Chryseolinea soli: one gene and its partners. The protein of the gene in region 3 interacts with the protein of the main gene of each other region in a pairwise test. Links are inferred from orthologs where the notes say so. Each region holds a gene or a part of one and is shown on either strand. Other genes may lie near its edges.

The links.
Region 1: the proteins of ftsZ (region 3) and D4L85_RS09835 interact in binary tests that used the Escherichia coli proteins (3 or more experiments, as listed by UniProt). The link is inferred for Chryseolinea soli from one-to-one orthologs.
Region 2: the proteins of ftsZ (region 3) and rlmN interact in binary tests that used the Escherichia coli proteins (3 or more experiments, as listed by UniProt). The link is inferred for Chryseolinea soli from one-to-one orthologs.

Annotation. Positions count from the first base shown.
Region 1 is NZ_CP032382.1:2,263,961-2,267,077, forward strand. The notes cover bases 148-3,105. They hold D4L85_RS09835 (rod shape-determining protein), read right to left. Parts: upstream 2,161-3,105; coding sequence 1,135-2,160; downstream 148-1,134. Other genes in these bases: D4L85_RS09825 (Rod shape-determining protein MreD), read right to left, coding at 148-292; mreC (rod shape-determining protein MreC), read right to left, coding at 289-1,131; purH (bifunctional phosphoribosylaminoimidazolecarboxamide formyltransferase/IMP cyclohydrolase), read right to left, coding at 2,346-3,105. Outside these bases: more of D4L85_RS09825, read right to left, coding at 1-147; more of purH, read right to left, coding at 3,106-3,117. UniProt on the Escherichia coli protein: Forms membrane-associated dynamic filaments that are essential for cell shape determination. Acts by regulating cell wall synthesis and cell elongation, and thus cell shape.
Region 2 is NZ_CP032382.1:2,889,489-2,892,615, forward strand. What follows is about bases 157-3,124. They hold rlmN (dual-specificity RNA methyltransferase RlmN), read right to left. Parts: upstream 2,179-3,124; coding sequence 1,135-2,178; downstream 157-1,134. Other genes in these bases: D4L85_RS12500 (alpha/beta fold hydrolase), read right to left, coding at 157-356; D4L85_RS12505 (carboxypeptidase-like regulatory domain-containing protein), read right to left, coding at 395-1,075; D4L85_RS12515 (hypothetical protein), read right to left, coding at 2,246-2,671; D4L85_RS12520 (N-acetyltransferase DgcN family protein), read left to right, coding at 2,803-3,124. In the rest of the region: more of D4L85_RS12500, read right to left, coding at 1-156; more of D4L85_RS12520, read left to right, coding at 3,125-3,127.
Region 3 is NZ_CP032382.1:307,561-310,705, forward strand. Bases 88-3,073 are described here. They hold ftsZ (cell division protein FtsZ), read right to left. Parts: upstream 2,363-3,073; coding sequence 812-2,362; downstream 88-811. Other genes in these bases: D4L85_RS01070 (rhomboid family intramembrane serine protease), read left to right, coding at 88-469; ftsA (cell division protein FtsA), read right to left, coding at 2,453-3,073. Also shown: more of D4L85_RS01070, read left to right, coding at 1-87; more of ftsA, read right to left, coding at 3,074-3,145. UniProt on the Escherichia coli protein: Essential cell division protein that forms a contractile ring structure (Z ring) at the future cell division site. The regulation of the ring assembly controls the timing and the location of cell division.

The DNA of each region.
Region 1 (3,117 bases), 2.0 Mb from region 3 along the record:
AACCGCCTTGCGGTGTAAGATTATTGAGCCAATAGTTGCGCACGTACATAATGAGCACGCAGGCGAATGCGTGCTGCCCGATGCTCTCGTAAAAGAGGTCTACCGTGAAGCCCATCATAAACCCGATGCCCATCAGGATGAGCGGGTTGGTTTCCACGGGGAGCACCAGCAGATAGGCCACATACAAAAAACAAAAGGCGGTGTGCCACAGCACCACGTTTTGCAGGATCAATACCTGGTAGAACAGGTAAATGAAAAAGGATATGATGCTTAAGATGCTGAACCTGCTCATCGTTCCAGTTTAAGAATAACCTGTTCCACCGAATCCTGCTCTTGCTGCAGATTGTTTTTGACCAGGGTCACGAAAGACAGCTTCCGGAAGTCCTGGCTCAGTTTCACCTGCAGGTCATAGAAAAGCGCTCCATTGCGAAGCTTCACATCGTCCACCACACCGATCATGACGCCTTCGGGGAAGATGGCATTGAAGCCGGAGGTGACCACCGAATCGCCCACGATGGGCTTGACGTGGGGTGGAATGTATTTTAGGATGATATGATCCGGATCGCTGCCTTGCCATTGCACGGTGCCGAAATCGCCGGTGCGCTTCAGCAGCGCCGACACCATCCAGTCGATGTGCAAAATGGAGGTGACCACGCTGTAGTGGCTGGACACGGTTTTTACTTTGCCCACCACGCCCAAAGGACTGATCACGCCCATGCCCGCTTCCAGGCCGGCGTCTCTCCCCTTGTCGATGGTGATGTAGTTTTTAAAGAAGTCAACATGGTTGTTGACCACCTTGGCGCTGATGAAATCGTATTGTTTCACCATCACCGAGTCGCGGATGGTCAGTGAATCCAGGGGATAGACCAGGGGATGCCCGGGACGGCCCAGCTGCTTTTTAAGGGCGGCGTTTTCTTCGGCCAGCATCCGGTTCACTTCGCTAAGCTGGAAATAGTCGCGCACCCCTTGCGAGAAGTTGTTCATGGTGGCGACGAGCCCATTGGAGGAATTAAAGAACTTGGTGCCCTGGTACTGATTGTTCTGCACGATCAGCCAGGCGCAAAAAATCTCTAATGCTAGAAAGGAAAAAAAGGCGCGGTTTTGATAAACAAACAGAAGGAGCCGCTCCATGTCTTACGTCATCAATACTGCACGATATTGTTGAATATTTTTCAAGGTCTGGCCGGTGCCGCGAACCACGGCACGCAGCGGATCGTCTGCCACGTGAATGGGCAACTTGGTCTTTAAGGCCAGGCGCTTGTCGAGCCCGCGCAACAAAGCTCCTCCACCCGTCAGGTAGATGCCACGTTCGTAGATGTCGGCCGACAATTCCGGGGGTGAGGTCTCCAACGCTTTCAATACGGCTTCCTCCAGTTTGGAAACGGATTTGTCGAGTGCGAAAGCAATTTCAGAATAGCTGATCTTGATGGTCTTGGGGATACCGGTCATGAGATCGCGACCGCGGATCTCGTAGTCCGGGGGGCCGTCATCGAGTTCCGTCAAGGCCGAACCTACTTCGATCTTCACTTTCTCGGCAGAGCGCTCGCCGATCAGCAGGTTGTGCTGGCGGCGCATATAGTCCAGGATGTCGCGGTTGAAGGTGTCGCCGGCGACGCGGATTGACTGGTCGCATACGATCCCCGAAAGGGCGATCACCGCGATGTCGGTAGTTCCTCCACCGATGTCGACGATCATATTGCCGATGGGTTGCTCGATATCGATGCCCGTGCCGATGGCGGCAGCAATGGGTTCATAGATCATATATACTTCCTTGGCGCCGGCATGTTCGGCCGAGTCGCGCACGGCGCGCTTCTCCACTTCGGTGATGCCCGAGGGAATACAGATCACCATGCGGTATGACGGTGGGAACAGGCGTTTGCCCGTGTCGATCATTTTGATGAGACCGCGGATCATCATCTCGGCTGCCTGGAAGTCGGCAATCACGCCTTCTTTCAAGGGGCGGATGGTCTTGATGTGATCGTGGGTCTTTTCATGCATTTGCATAGCCTCCCGGCCGATGGCCAGAACTTTCGTATTCACTTTGTCGAGCGCGATGATGGAGGGCTCATCGACTACGATCTTATCTTTGTAGATAATCAGGGTGTTTGCAGTGCCCAGGTCTATCGCAATATCGCTGGTGAAGAAGTCAAAAAATGCCATGTATGTCTTTTGCCTATTGTTAAAAGTAGTGAACGCCTGATATACTGGAGGGTAAAACGCAAAATTGCATTTAATTTACCAAATTAAAGATTTACGCTTCAAAAATGTAAGTTTTTTAGCGCCAGTAAAAATAATTTATCGCTCGGAACTTACACTCGAAGAAGTAATCAACAACTACAACATTATTAGTGTTTGAAGTGTCGGATGCCGGTGAAGACCATGGCCATTTCGTGTTGGTCACAAAAGGCAATAGAATCCTGATCCTTCACCGAACCCCCGGGTTGAATGACCGCCCTGATCCCATGTTGTTGAGCAATTTCCACACAATCCGGGAAAGGGAAGAAAGCATCCGAAGCCATCACCGCACCGTTGAGCGCGAAGCCAAACGCGGCCGCCTTCTCGATCGCTTGCTTCAAAGCGTCCACGCGCGAGGTCTGCCCCACGCCACTGGCGACAAGTTGTCCGTCAACTGCCAGGATGATCGTGTTGGACTTGGTGTGTTTGCAGATCTTGCTGGCAAACAACAGGGCGTCTACCTCCTGGGCGCTCGGTACACGCTTCGTCACAACCTTCAGATCTTCCTTGGCGTCGGTCTTTAGGTCGAGGTCTTGCTCGATCACGCCGTTGAGGATGCTCTTATATTGAATGGTTTCCTTCAGCGACTGTTTTTGCAGCAGGAGCATCCGGTTCTTTTTCGATTTCAACAAGGCCAAGGCGTCCTCGTCGTATGCCGGGGCGATGAGGATCTCGAAGAAAAGTTTGTTGATCTCCTCGGCGGAGGCCAGGTCGATCTTCTTGTTCGTGGCCAGCACACCACCAAAAGCAGAAAGGGTGTCGGCCTGGAAGGCTTTCAGATAGGCTTCCTTTACCGTGGGGGCTACCGCCACACCACAAGCATTGGTGTGTTTGATGATGACAAACGCGGTCTCGCCATCGAATTCCTTCACCAGGTTCACG
Region 2 (3,127 bases), 2.6 Mb from region 3 along the record:
TAGCTCATCGCGATGCTTCCCCCGAAATCATTGGCAACGATATTGATGTTTTTCAACCCCAGTTGCTGAATGAATTTCTCCAACCGCCCGCTATGCGCTGCACACGTATAGAATTCCCCCGGGGGCTTGTCCGACAAGCCGAAGCCCAACAGGTCGACCGCTACGCAACGGTAGCTATCGCGCAGGGACTTGATCAGGTCGCGAAAGCCGAATGACCATTCCGGCGTGCCATGGACAAAGAGCAGTACTTCGCCCTGGCCTTCATCGATATAGTGAAGTTCGTTTTCCTCTACCTTCAGCCAGTGTGAGGTAAAAGGATACAGGGTTCTGTCCACCCAGGACGGTGCGGTTTTCATTGAGCAGGGATTTATAGGTCTATACGACGGGGCTTTCGCTAATGATACGTCCGGGCAAAGAAAGATTTCAACGAAATGATGATTTCTTCCGGATCGGTCGAATACAACACATCACGGCTTTGCTGGTTGAACCGGGCCAGGGTGCTGTAGTATTGGGTTTCCGTGATGTTCAACTCCTCCATGATGGTCTCCCGCAGCGTTTGGTCGTTCACGATCTGAATGTAGGTTTTGATGCGGTCGTTCTCGTTGATGAGCTTCACCACTTTGCGCCGCTCCTTTTGCCCTTTCGAAAAATACTCCCAGGGACTGGAGAAGGCATCGCGCACGGTCATTTTCTGGGGCTTGGTGTGCTGGGTTCGGATGATGTCGTTCTCGCCGATGCGGGCGCCGGTGATGGTGATCTCCTTGAGGATCTTCACGCGCTCGCTCATGCGGATCATGATGTCCTCTTCTTCAAAGATCAGGGGCAGCGTGATCGTGCGGTAGCCCAGGGAGGTGAGCACCAGGGTGTCCGTGGGCAAGGTGTTCACTACAAACACGCCGGCGGCGTCGGTGATGGTGCCCCGCTTGGTTCGCTTGATCATCACTTGCACACCCGGCATTGCCGACATGGACATCGAATCCACCACGATGCCGCGCGTTCTTTTCTGTGCCCATCCCGAACCAGCGGTAACCGCCAGCAAGACCGTGATCGAAACGAGTTTTAGCCAACTCTTCATACGCCGTTAAAAGTGCTTGTCCAAAGCATTAATTTGGGTTAGGATGCACGGGGGGCAAATTAAGTTTTATTGGCCAGTTGGCCACACGCGGCATCGATGTCTTTGCCGCGGCTTTTACGGATGCGGGTAGTGATGCCGTTCCGTTCCAACAGGTCCATATACATATTCAGGGCCTCCTCGGAGGCCTGTTGAAATTCACCGTCATCGATGGGGTTATATTCGATGAGGTTTACTTTCGAAGGGATGATCTTACAGAATTTCAGCAGCGCGCGCGCATGCTCTTCGGTGTCGTTAATGCCTTTCCAGACCACGTACTCATAGGTCACTTTGCGCTTGGTCTTGTCATACCAATAGCGCAATGCATCGCCCAGCTCTTCCAGCGGATTGGTGTCGTTGATGGGCATGATGGACGAGCGGGTTTTGTCCAGCGCGGCGTGTAGCGATACGGCGAGGTTGAACTTCACCTTGTCGTCGGCCATTTTGATGATCATTTTGGCGATGCCCACCGTCGATACCGTGATGCGCTTGGAGGCCATGTTCAATCCCTTTTGGGCCGTGATCTTGTCGATGGCCGTCATCACATTGGCGTAGTTCAAAAGCGGTTCGCCCATGCCCATGAACACGATGTTGGTGAGGGGGCGGTTGAAGAACAACTCGGCTTGCTCGCGGATGGCCACCACCTGGTCGTAGATCTCGTCGGGGCTGAGGTTGCGTTGGCGTTTCAAGCGAGCCGTAGCACAAAACTTGCAGGCCAGGCTGCAGCCCACCTGGGAGGAAACACAGGCCGTGATGCGCTTTTCGGTCGGGATGAGCACCGATTCCACCACCATGCCGTCGAACAGCGTCACGGCGTTCTTTATGGTGCCGTCGGCGCTGCGCTGCATGTGGTCTACTTTGATGTGATTGATGGTAAAGTGCGACTTCAGCATGTCGCGCAGGCCGATGGACAGGTTGCTCATCTGGTCGAAATCCTTGGCCGATTTGTTCCAGAGCCATTCATACACCTGTTGGGCCCGAAAGGGCTTTTCCCCGTGCTGCACAAAGAATTCCTTCAACTCATCGAGCTTCAGCTTCCGGATATCGCGCTTTGCGGTCTCTACCATGGGGCAAAGGTAGGGAAAGAAGAGAACTTTTCAGGCTTGAAAAAGGGTGAGCGGCAGGGGTACGGCGTCATTTAATCTTCACAAAGACCTTCGTTTCACACACCCGGGAGCTGTTGGTGATGATCAGGGAGTCGGCATCGATCTTTTCCACGGAAAAACCCTCGATGATGGTGTGCGATTTTTTGTCGAGGATGTAGAGGCCTTCGCCGCTGTATTTATAAAGAAAAGACTTGGAGTTATAGGCCTTTTTATGGCTCACGATCTTGGTGCTTTCCTGGCCGGTATTGTTGTCTTTGAATTCGATCACCTGGGGCATCGACCCGGCCATGCCTTTCATGTCCTCCACCAGGGCCGCGGTTTCAGCGTCCTGGGGCGGCAAATCCTCTTCCACGCAGTTGCTTTGCTTGACCAGCTGCCATTTGCCCACAATGGACTGGCTGTTGGCTTGACAATACAGGAGGGTGAAAACAACCAGGGATAGAACGGTTTTCATGGCCTTTGAGGTTTAACCAAATTTACTCAAAAATCGGGCCTCATGCTGTTGATCGGGCATTATTTTGAGCGACGCCTTCTTTTGAAAACTCAGTTTATTAGTCGAAATTTTCGACCTTCAAAATATACCGCATGGAGAAAAGTAACGCAATCGTCATCACGGGGGGATACCTCGCCAGCAGCAATGCCAAAACCGCACATGGCTTGATCCGCGGCACAGATCGCTTCAACATTGTGGGGTTTATCGACTCAAAAAGTGCTGGCAAAGACGCCGGTGAAGTGCTGGATGGCAAGAAGCGCAACATTCCCATCTATGCTACCCTGGAAGACTTTCTGAAGTCAGGACAAAAAGCCACCTATTGCATCGTGGGCGTGGCGACCAAAGGCGGCGTGATCCCCGAGTCGCTCCGGGCCGAATTGAAAGACGCTTTGCAGCATGGCTTTCACCTGGTGAACG
Region 3 (3,145 bases):
ATGGTGGCGACTTCTTACCAGCACCTTTTTGCACGGCGGACTCATGCATGTTCTGGCAAACATGTACGGACTACTCTTCGTGGGCATCTTTTTAGAACCTTGGCTTGGCAAAAGCAAGTTCCTGATCCTCTACTTGCTGACAGGACTACTCGCCAGTGTTGCCAGCATCTTGTGGTATAGCGCCACGATAAGTGTTGGAGCATCGGGCGCAATATTCGGACTCTATGGTGTGTTCCTTGCCTTTATTCTGACAAAGGCGTTTCCATCGGAATTTGGAAAGGCATTCCTTTTGAGCACACTCATTTTCGTAGGGTACAACTTACTTATGGGGTTGGCGGGAGGAACCGATAATGCTGCACACGTCGGTGGACTGGCAAGCGGTTTTGTCATCGGACTCATGCTCCATGCGGTCATAAAAAGGGAATTTAATGCTGAGAAAGCGGGAGGGGAAGAGGTGGGAATAGAATAAGATTATCTCCCTCAACCACTGGCCGATGCTGCCAAACCGGGCACTTCCCGAATAGACTATTCAAATCGTTTTGTAAACGTTTCCCGTCACATCATCCCGCAAAAAAACAAACGCCGGACGTTATCCACGTCCGGCATTTTACATAACTACTGCGCCCTTTGCTTAAACCAAAAATTGCAAATAAAAAATGGCGCATCAACCGATTAAAAATTGGCACTCCGGCACCGGCAAAAAATATTTACCACCAACAACCACTACGAATGGAGTAAATCACCTGTCGTGCCGGAAATGCCATGTCTTGCATGTCTTTCTCTGTGTTTTATTGTTTTCTATTAAGTTAGTCTAGTCTACGTTGTCGTGCAAAAATTTATTGTTGCCCAACAGATTGTTGTCGTCGTTCAAGTTGTATTTGGAGATGAAGGGTTCGGCCGAATGGGGCACGTCCTGCATTTTCACGCCGCGGCGCAAGTAAGCCGGGAGTGACCATTTTTCGTTGAATTCTTCTTTGGTCATCTCTTGCTTGCGGGCCTGCTTCATTTTTTCCTGGCGCTCTTTTGCCTGCTGTTGCAGGCGTTGTTTGGTGGAGCGCAGTTCCATCATACCCTCGTCGTTGATCACCTGGTCGCCATAGCGTGGGGTGACGTCGTCGAAGTCGTCGTCTTTGAAGAGGCTTTCTTCGCCGTCGTCGTCGGTGTTTTCGGGTTGGACGGGTTCGACGCGATTGAAAGGACCGGTGAACACTTGTTCGCGTTCAACAGGTTCTTCCTCGGATGCGCTCGTTTTTATTTCGGGTGTCCGGCGCGAGCCCATGTCGTTGTTTTCGGTTACGGAATGATCCGGCGAGAACAGCCAGCCTTGGGAACGATCGAGGTTGTGAACTTTCTTTTCTTCTTTCTTCGCCGGCAAGTGGCTTGTTTCGGTCGCAAAGCCTGTCGCGATCACGGTGACGCGGATGCGGTCGCCGAGGTCCGGATCTACACCGTGGCCAAAGATCATTTCGGCTTCTTCGCCGGCCTGATCCTGGATGTATTCGGTGATCTCCGTCAGCTCGTCCATCTGCAATTCGGCTTCTACACCCGAGATGATGGACAACAAGATGCGTTTCGCTCCCATGATGTCGCGACTGTCGAGCAGCGGTGAAGCGAGGGCGCCTTCGGCGGCTTTGGGTGCGCGTTTATCGCCGCGGGTTTCGGCTGAGCCCATGACGGCAGCGCCGGCGTTCAGCATGACGGTGCGCACATCCTGGAAGTCGACGTTGACGTAGCCCGCCAGGGTGATGATCTCGGCGATGCCTTTGGCGGCCGTGGTCAACACGTTATCGGCTTGGGCAAAGGCCTGGCCGATGGAAAGGTTTCCAAAGATCTCGCGCAGTTTGTCGTTGAGGATCACCAGCACGGTGTCGCAGTTTTGACGCAGCGCATCGAGCCCCAGGTCGGCAGCGGCCATCTTCTTCTTTCCTTCGAAAGAGAACGGCGCGGTGACGATGCCTACGGTGAGGATGTCCATGTCTTTGGCAATCTTGGCGATCACCGGAGCTGCGCCGGTACCCGTGCCACCGCCCATGCCGGCGGTGACAAACACCATCTTGGTGCCCATGAGCATTTCGCGGATCTGCTCTTTGCTTTCCAGCGCCGCGTTCTTGCCCACTTCAGGGTTGGCGCCACACCCCAAACCTTCGGTGAGGTTGGTGCCGATCTGAAGTTTACTCGGCACAGGGCTGCTCATCAGCGCCTGGTTGTCGGTATTACAAACGATGAACTCGACATCTTTAATGCCTTGCTTATACATGTGGTTCACCGCATTGCTCCCTCCACCGCCTACGCCGATCACCTTGATGATGGACCGGTTGTTGGCTTTGGGGATCTCAAATTTGTATGATCCTGCTTCAAACATGATTAGATTTTTTTTAGTGGTTGTCTTTTTTGGTTTGGGATCAGGGTGGCCAACGCTACACGAACGCCCGCGCTCACTGTTCCGAAATACTCAATATTCGTTCTTTCCATCCAGGTCATCGATCAACAGACTCTTGGTTTTGTTCAGGATGTCGTTGAAGAAATTCTTGGATGCTGTTACCGGCTGCTTCTTCACTTTAATGGCTTTCACCACTTCGCGCGCCTCCTTGTAACGGTCCTCTCTTTCGTCCAGAGAGCGGAAACCCGATAGCACCAGGCCAACGGCAGTAGCATACATCGGACTTTTCACCGATTCGATCTTGCTCTTGCCCAGGTGTTCGTTCGGGTAACCGATACGGGTGTCCATACCGGTCATGTATTCAACAAGCTGCTTTAGGTTGCTCAACTGTGCCCCGCCGCCGGTGATCACGATGCCGCCGGCCAGGCGATTCTCAAAACCGGAGCTGATGATCTCTGCGTGCGCCATCTCGATCACTTCTTCCATCCGGGCCTGGATGATATTCGACAGGTTCTTCACCGAGATCTCCTTCGCCGCGCGGTTGCGGATGCCCGGGATGGATACGATCTCGTTCGGGCTGGCCTCTTCGGCGATGGCCTTGCCAAAACGCGTCTTCAGTTGTTCGGCCTGTTGTGGCAACACCATCAAGCCCTGCTTGATGTCGTTGGTCACAATATTTCCTCCGAACGGAATGACCGCCGTGTGACGGATGATGTTGTCGTAGAAGATCGCGATGTCTGTCGTGCCACCGCCAATGTCGATGAG